2 regions of the Vibrio lentus genome follow, and region 1 is predicted to be linked to the other one. Evidence: riboswitches for the same ligand, from Rfam matches in the RefSeq annotation. Region 1 holds a riboswitch; the other holds the start of a gene.
What was found. A riboswitch is a leader RNA that binds a small molecule or an ion and turns the genes downstream of it on or off. The one in region 1 is predicted to bind lysine.
Positions count from the first base shown of each region.

Region 1 (4,430 bases):
ACATTGCACCTAAAGATAGCGGCAAATCGGACTGGATTGGTGGCTTTGCGGTGACTGGTGGTATCGGTGAGCGAGAGCTTGCTGATGAATACAAAGCCAACGGTGATGACTACAACGCGATTATGATTCAGGCGGTTGCTGACCGATTGGCTGAAGCGTTCGCTGAATACTTGCATAAAGAAGTGAGAAAGGACATTTGGGGCTACTCGCCGGATGAGGATTTGTCTAACGACGATTTGATTCGAGAGAAGTACCAAGGTATTCGTCCAGCTCCGGGTTATCCTGCTTGCCCAGAACATACAGAAAAAGGCACGTTGTGGGAGTTGATGGACGTTGAAAAAGCAATCGACATGTCACTAACGACGAGTTACGCAATGTGGCCAGGTGCTTCAGTGTCTGGTATGTATTTTTCACATCCTGATGCCCGATACTTTGCGATTGCACAGATTCAACAGGATCAAGTGGACAGCTATGCCGACCGTAAAGGTTGGGACATGCTGGAAGCTGAGAAGTGGTTAGGTCCAAACATTAACTAGTACGAGCTTTGATTCGTAAAGTAAAAAAGAGAAAGGGTTGCTTAATAGCAACCCTTTTTGTGTCTGTAATTTAGTTATTTATCTGTCGATGATAAACGGACTATCTATTCAAATAACTCTTGATGAAGTTTTTGAATCGCCAACTTAGACACAGATTCATCTAGCAAGAAGCATAGGTTGTGTGGGCTTGCTCCGTAACAAATCATACGTAGGTTGAAATCTTCTAGAGTGCCGAATACCTGCTTTGCATAGCCTTTGCTTTCGCTCATGTTGTTACCAATAAGAGCAACAAGGCATAGGTCGTGTTCAATATCCACGGAACATAGTTCTTCAAGCTCAAAGCGAGCGGCTTCAGGTAACTCAGGAGCACCACCAGAGGTATCGGTTTGATCGAGAGTCAGTGAGACACTGATCTCTGAGGTAGTGATAAGATCGACAGAGATCTTATGTTTAGCCAAGATCTCGAACACTTTTGCTAGGAAGCCATAAGCATGGAACATATTAGCGCTACGTAGCGTAACCATGGTTTGGTTGCAGCGTAGGGCAAGCGCTCGAAATAGAGGGGAGCTTTCAACTTGTTGACGAATCCACGTTCCACCAAGCTCTGGCGCTTTTGATGAGCCGACAAAAACCGGGATTTGATGGCGTAGGGCAGGAACCAGAGTTGAAGGGTGTAATATCTTCGCGCCAAAGTTTGCCATCTCAGAGGCTTCGCTGAAGCTGATTTCTGGGATTGGAGAAGCTTTCGGTGCGATGCGTGGATCGGTAGTGTAGATCCCCGGAACATCAGTCCAAATTTCTAAGCCAATCGCTTGTACCGACTCCGCAATCAGTGCAGCTGAATAATCACTGCCGCCACGACCTAACGTTGTGGTGTTACCTTCGCTATCGGCACCGATAAAACCTTGGGTAACGACAACTTGTTCTTCGCAAAGTGGAATCAGTTTCTGCTGTGCAAGGGCTGCAATATCTTCCAGCTGTGGTTCTGCTTTACCGAAATCATCATTGGTACGCATCACTTCTCTGATGTCAAAACGAACCGCTGGTGTACCACGTTCGCGAATGATTTGAGCGAGGATATGTGTCGACATCAGTTCGCCACATGCGACAAGGTGGTCAGTCAGCTTTGTGCTTACTTGGAATGATGCTGCTTCGGCTGCACTCGCAATATCATCGAGAATGCTATGAACCTCTTTCTCGATAATGATAGGATCGGCTAACTGAGCAAGAATCGTATTATGAATATCGGTTAACTGTGTGACTAGTTCTTGGCGACGAGTTTTATCTTGCACACCATTCGCGAGTTCAACAAGTAGGTTAGTAACGCCTGAGCATGCGCTGCTCACGACCAGTTTCGTATTCGAGTTATTTTCAATAATGGCAGCACAACGGCTCATTGCTTCAAAGTTGGCAACACTTGTTCCACCAAACTTAGCGACATTAAAAGAACCAGCTACATTAGATGCACTCACGATATATCTCCCACGACTTCCTAAAATAAAATTACGATTGGGTAATCCAACGTCCGATGTTTTTCGAAGAGAGTATTTAGAGCAAAAAGAGAGGAATTATTAGAATAGTAACCTCAGAAGCTCCTCACCATATAGAAATGGCGACAGTTGCCGGGATTCAGCCCGCCCAACCGATAATAAAGGTCCTGCATCCTTTTATTATCTCGGCACTGCTCCCCCTTAATGTTTTGTATTGGAAATGCGGTTCCACAAAACATCTGCCTGGGCAGTGCTCCTCTTCTGCTAGATAGCCATTTCATTGAACGTGTTTGCGGTAACAATGTCAATCCGTAACTGGAGATATTTAAAAAATAATTTTAACAATTATGTGACACTGGTGTGACCTCAATACTTATGGCTAATTGCTGAGGTAATCAATTTGCTTTAGGGTGGATTGTTCACAACATTAACGTAAGGGATGTACATGTCTAATTTAACACTCACTACTGCTATTGATAGCTTTTATCCGCCGCACCGAACGTTAATGGGACCGGGGCCCTCAGACATTTCGCCTCAAGTTCTACAGGCCTTGAGCCGCCCAACCATTGGTCACCTCGATCCGTTGTTTATCGCGATGATGGATGAATTGAAACAACTTCTTAAGTATGCATTCCAAACAGAGAATGAGTTTACGATTGCCGTTTCTGCTCCAGGCAGTGCGGGTATGGAAACGTGTTTTGTTAACTTGATTGAGCCTGGCGAGAAGGTGATTGTTTGTCGCAACGGTGTTTTCGGTGAACGTATGCGAGAGAATGTTGTGCGTTGTGGTGGTGAAGCGATCCTTGTTGATGACGAGTGGGGCAAACCAGTCTCTGTGGAAAAGGTAGAAAAGGCATTGGCAGAAAACCCTGATGCTGTTGCTGTCGCATTTGTGCATGCAGAAACGTCTACTGGCGCGTTATCGGATGCTCAAGCGATTTCCGCAGTCGCTCTTCAATTTGATGCGTTGTCGATTGTGGATGCGGTGACATCATTAGGTGGTGTACCATTGTTGGTTGATGAATGGCAACTCGATGCGGTTTATTCAGGAAGTCAAAAGTGTCTATCTTGCGTTCCTGGACTGTCTCCAGTGACTTTCTCTCAACGTGCGGTTGAGAAGATGAAGGCTCGCCAAACTCCGGTACAAAGCTGGTTCCTAGATCAAAGCTTAGTACTGAGTTACTGGAGTGGAGAAGGTAAGCGTAGTTACCACCATACTGCACCCGTCAATAGCCTCTATGCTCTGCATGAGTCGTTGGTTCTATTGAAAAATGAAGGCCTAGACAATGCTTGGTCACGTCACTATGCGATGCACCAAGAACTCAAAGCTGGCGTAGAAGCTTTAGGATTAAAATTTGTGGTTGATGAAGAGAGTCGCCTACCTCAATTGAATGCGCTTTACTTCCCTGAAGGGATTGATGAAGCCAAAATAAGAACGCAGCTGTTAGAAGAATATAATCTTGAAATCGGTGCAGGCCTTGGCTCTTTAGCTGGGAAGGCTTGGCGTATTGGTTTAATGGGTTATGGCGCTCGAAAAGAGAATGTCGCTTTGTGCTTAAAAGCGTTACAAGACGTTCTAAAATAGTAGCTATAAACTGAAGTTCAAAAGAAAAGCGCACGAGAGATCGTGCGCTTTTTTGTGTCTAGGCTAAACGTCATTACAGCAAAATGATTCTAGATTCCTTGGCATCATTTAGCTGAAGAAATGTTGTTTTCTGCTTCTGATATCTTCTTATACTGAACCTTTGAAAAGTCTCGATTTGGGAACAAGAAGCTCGCTTCACTACGAATTTGTTCTGCTTTACTGTGATCGCCCAATCCTTGATACGCGAGAATCAGGTTACTGTAGAAAGCAGGTCTTGGTTTACTCTTTATGATCTCTAGCGACCAATCTATATAAGGCTGGATCAGGCTAGGATCGGCTTTGTAGAGACCGATATTTAGATAGGTACTGTACACGTCCCAATCATAGCGATCTTTCCATACTACGGGGTTCGTTACCTGCTTAAGAATGTCCGGGTTTTTCGGCTTAGACAGTTCAAATTTAGTGAGTACATAATTGGTATGTAAGGCACTCAGCATGTAAAAACTCACCAAGATAGGAACGACTAAGCTCGACACTCTAAATAGGGTTTTACTGACGATACTAAACGGCTGCTGATAGTGGCGAGAAGTCCGTTGATCGACCCAGTAAATCAAAATGATAAAGGTTATCCAGTGAATCGCCGAGTGGTAAAAAGGATACTCAAGCTGAGAATGTAAGAGTATCGGTATGAACAGCGCAAGTAGTGCTAGACGTGTTCCTTTCGCTGAGTTAGCTATGCGTGACATCACCAATACCGCAGCAATCAAGATACCGATAATTGGTACAATTCCACCTTCTACTCCCCAAAACAGGAACTCA
Region 1 covers NZ_JAUFQE010000002.1:3,362,794-3,367,223, forward strand. Annotated here, with positions in the region: gene metH (methionine synthase) at 1-536, shown strand, start outside; gene lysC (lysine-sensitive aspartokinase 3) at 641-2,008, opposite strand; lysine riboswitch at 2,118-2,295, opposite strand; gene QWZ07_RS23910 (pyridoxal-phosphate-dependent aminotransferase family protein) at 2,472-3,611, shown strand; gene QWZ07_RS23915 (PglL family O-oligosaccharyltransferase) at 3,716-4,430, opposite strand, start outside.

Region 2 (4,430 bases), 2.8 Mb from region 1:
AATCTTCAAAAGTGCTTCTGCTTTAGTATTAACAGCGTATCTAGTTCGTTGTAAGCCAGGCGACCCTATGCCTGAAGCAACAATGAAAGCTATTGAATACGCGAAGAAATACGATGTGCCTGTTGTTTTAACACTTGGTACTAAATTCGTTATTCAAGATGACCCAGAGTTCTGGAAAGATTTCCTGGAACAGCACGTAACCGTTGTTGCAATGAATGAAGACGAAGCTGAAGCCTTAACAGGTGAAAGCGATCCTCTTGCTGCTTCGGACAAAGCACTCGATTGGGTAGACTTGGTTCTATGTACGGCAGGCCCTGTTGGCTTGTTTATGGCGGGTTACACTGAAGACGCTGTGAAGCGTGAAACGTCATTACCGTTGCTACCAGGCTCAATTGCTGAATTTAACCGCTATGAATTTAGCCGTCCTGCGCATAAAGACTTATGTGACAACCCAACGAAGATCTATTCGCATATTGCCCCTTACATGGGTGGTCCAGAAAAGATCAAAAATACCAATGGTGCAGGGGATGCGGCGTTGTCGGCTTTATTGCATGATATGGCTGCAAATAAATATCATAAAGAAAATGTGCCGAACTCTAGCAAGCATCAACATGCATTTTTAACGTATTCATCTTTTTCACAAGTTTGCAAATATTCAAACCGTGCAAGTTATGAAGTGTTGGTTCAGCACTCACCACGCTTGTCTCGCGGCCTTCCTGAAAGAGAAGATAGCCTAGAAGAAGCATACTGGGAAAGATAAGATATTTTTATCGTTCTCATTTATATTTCTAATAGCGAAATATAAAAAAGGCTCCGAAAGGAGCCTTTTTTGTTTCTGAACATATTGAAGCCGTAAATAATACTTTAGTCGACCTTAATATTAATTCTATTGCTTAGCGTGTAATTGATTACCCACTAAGTAAACTAAATGTTTAGATAGCAAACTCTTCTAGAGATTTACCAGCATCTAGTTGTTCTTGGATAGCTGAAGGCGTACGACCTTGACCTGTCCAAGTTTTCTCATCGCCATTGCCATCTACATATTTGTATTTAGCTGGACGAGGAGCACGTTTAGCTTTTGCTGTTTTTGTTTTTGCTTCACCAGAAAGCGCAGCAATAAGATCAGCAACATCGATGCCGTCTTTTGCAATTTGTTCAGCAATAGCAGAAAGCTTAGCTTCTTGCTCTGCTTTAGCAGCTTGTTCTTCAGCTTCAGACTCTTGACGCTCTTGTACAACAATAGTTAGCTTGTCTAGTGCTTCTTCAAGTTGCTCAAGAGTTAATTCACGTGAGAATGCGCGAAGGCTACGGATATTCAATAAAGTTTTTGTTAATTCAGACATGATATTTTCCATCAAGGTAAACTAAATAATCTTCCTAATAATAAACAGAGCCTAGGAATAAAACAAATAGTATTTCTTGTATTGGTTATTTAAATATAAAAGTGAGATGAATAGTTGAAAAAGAAACGACTCACTTTTGATGAATTTATAATAATTATTAAGATTTTCTTAAAAATCGATATGTGACTGGTGGAGTAATTGCTTTCTGTAGACTATTTTTGTATTGATTAGTTCATTAACAAAACCCTATTTTTCTCGGAATGATATGTTGCATTGTTGCTCTTGATGAGTACAATTGCGGCTACCTGATGCGATGCTTTGGTTAATTTGTTGTTAAACTCTGGTTTACACGGTTAATAATGTTATCGCACGTAGAGGTGCAATTATAAAAAGTAGTTTTCGTTGGGGTGATGCCAATGAACGGGAATGAAAGGTCTAATTGCCGAAGTAAATTGTATATCTAAGCAATTTGCTGGGGTTGTGCTCAATAGGTACAACACTGCCATAGTCTTAATTTTAAACTATGGAGCGCTACTGTAGGGTTGGGTGAAGTGTTCACTTCCCTTTCGCTTAGTTCAACATGAGCTTGATAAGTCGTATCAAGTTTGTCTGCAGTAGATCTCTAGCCAAATAAAAAACTGGTTTTTGAAGATCATGAATTTAATAGATTTTGCAACATCGCCTTTATCGCTGCTTCCTCCTTTGGTTGCATTGACTCTTGCTATTGTTACCCGCCGTGTATTGGTTTCTTTGGGTGTCGGTATCGTCATGGGTGCGATTCTACTTGCTGATTATTCAGTTGGTAACGCAGCTAGCTACGTGTTTACTAAAGCATCTGGTGTTTTCATCGAAGATGGTGGTATCAACACTTGGAACATGAGCATTATCGCATTCCTACTTATCCTTGGAATGATGACCGCTCTATTAACACTTTCTGGCGGTACTCGCGCATTCGCTGAATGGGCACAGTCTCGTGTGAAGAGCAAACGTGGTTCAAAACTACTTGCTGCCTTCTTAGGCGTATTCATCTTTGTTGATGATTACTTCAACAGCTTAGCGGTAGGTGCTATCTCTCGTCCTGTAACAGACCGTTTCTATGTATCTCGCGCTAAGCTAGCTTATATCCTAGATTCTACTGCTGCTCCTATGTGTGTGATCATGCCTGCTTCTAGCTGGGGTGCTTACATCATTACTATTATTGGTGGCATCTTAGTAACACACGGTGTGACAGAGTATTCTGCACTGGGTGCTTACGTTCGTCTTATCCCAATGAACTTTTACGCTGTATTCGCACTACTTATGGTATTTGCGGTAGCGTGGTTTGGTCTAGACGTTGGTAAAATGCGCGAGCATGAGATTGAAGCATCACAAGGCCGTGGCTTTGATGGTGACAACGATCAAAAGCAAGCTCATGACCTGAACGAAGAGCTAGATATTGAAGAGAGCGAGAACGGTTCTGTTTCTGATCTCGTTATGCCAATCGTATCGCTAATCGTAGCAACAGTTGCTGCCATGCTTTACACGGGTGGCCAAGCGTTGGCTGCTGACGGTCAAGCTTTCAACCTGCTTGGCGCGTTCGAAAACACAGATGTAGGCAAGTCTCTTGTTTACGGTGGCGTGTTAGGTCTGCTTGTTGCGTTAGCGACAGTATTCAAGCAAAAGCTACCAATGTCTGATATCGCAAGAACAATGTGGATCGGTGCGAGCTCAATGTTTGGCGCTATCCTTATCCTTGTGTTTGCATGGACTATCGGTTCTGTTATCGGCGACATGAAAACAGGTTCGTACCTATCATCTCTAGCGACTGGCAACATTGATTACCACTGGCTACCGGTTATTTTGTTCCTTCTTGCTGGCCTAATGGCATTCTCGACAGGTACATCTTGGGGTACGTTCGGTATCATGCTTCCTATCGCAGGTGACATGGCTGCAGCTTCTGACATCGCGCTGATTCTACCTATGCTAAGTGCGGTTCTGGCTGGTTCAGTATTCGGTGACCACTGTTCTCCAATCTCTGACACAACGATTCTGTCTTCTACCGGTGCTCGTTGTAACCACATTGACCACGTATCGACTCAGCTTCCTTATGCGCTGTCTGTAGCGTTTGTATCGTGTATTGGTTTCATCACACTAGGTATGACGTCTTCAATTGGCATCGCGTTTAGTGCTGCGTCTCTAACGTTCGTTGCAGTATGTTTTGCATTGGCTTACTTCTCTCGTTGCAAAATGGCGACGTGCAAAAGCTAAAAGTGAAAGTTAATCAGTAAAGTATCAGGGAGGCATTGGCCTCCCTTTTTTGTGCCTGTTAATTTAATTTTAAATTTCGTGAAAAAAGTTCGAATAAATGGTTGAAAAAGGATGTGACCTTAGTTAGTGTGGAGACAAGACAGCAAACAACCTAAGAGCTGATAAGTATGCGTAAACTAGTAATGAACATTCATCACCATCATCACCCTATCTAGTCTTTCGGGGAGATTTACGTATACCCGGGAGCAAGAATTCTCCCGGAGGTTAAGTCAAAGAATTTAGATTTAAACCCTCGGGACGACAAAGTCTTCCGGGGGTTTTTTAGTTTTAGCGCTTTTAAATAATCAATAAATTCAAATATTTGCACAGGGATACAGCAATGCAGACACAACGCCTAAGAATCGCAATTCAAAAGAAAGGTCGCTTAAGTAAAGAGTGCCAAGATCTACTTAAAAAATGTGGTGTTAAATTTAACATCATGGGTGAGCGCCTAGTTGTTCATTCACTAAATATGCCAATCGACTTGTTACTGGTTCGTGATGATGACATCCCAGGCCTTATCATGGATGGTGTCGTTGACCTTGGTTTTATCGGTGAAAATGAACTAGAAGAGGTTCGCCTAGACCGTGTTGCTCTTAAAGAGCCTTCAGAGTTCCGCACACTGCGTCGTTTAGACTTCGGTGGTTGCCGCCTTTCTATCGCTATCAACAAAGACGAAGAATACAACGGCCCACAAGATCTAGCGGGCAAACGTATTGCGACCACTTACCCACAACTACTAAAAGCCTACATGGACGAGCAGGGTGTTGAATTCAGCACTTGTATGCTAACAGGCTCGGT
Region 2 covers NZ_JAUFQE010000002.1:598,854-603,283, forward strand. Annotated here, with positions in the region: gene QWZ07_RS11115 (inosine/guanosine kinase) at 1-760, shown strand, start outside; gene QWZ07_RS11120 (H-NS family histone-like protein) at 933-1,343, opposite strand; lysine riboswitch at 1,708-1,885, shown strand; gene QWZ07_RS11125 (Na+/H+ antiporter NhaC family protein) at 1,998-3,590, shown strand; His leader region at 3,781-3,916, shown strand; gene hisG (ATP phosphoribosyltransferase) at 3,970-4,430, shown strand, end outside.
Region 2: another riboswitch for lysine. It lies ahead of QWZ07_RS11125 (Na+/H+ antiporter NhaC family protein); the one in region 1 lies ahead of lysC (lysine-sensitive aspartokinase 3).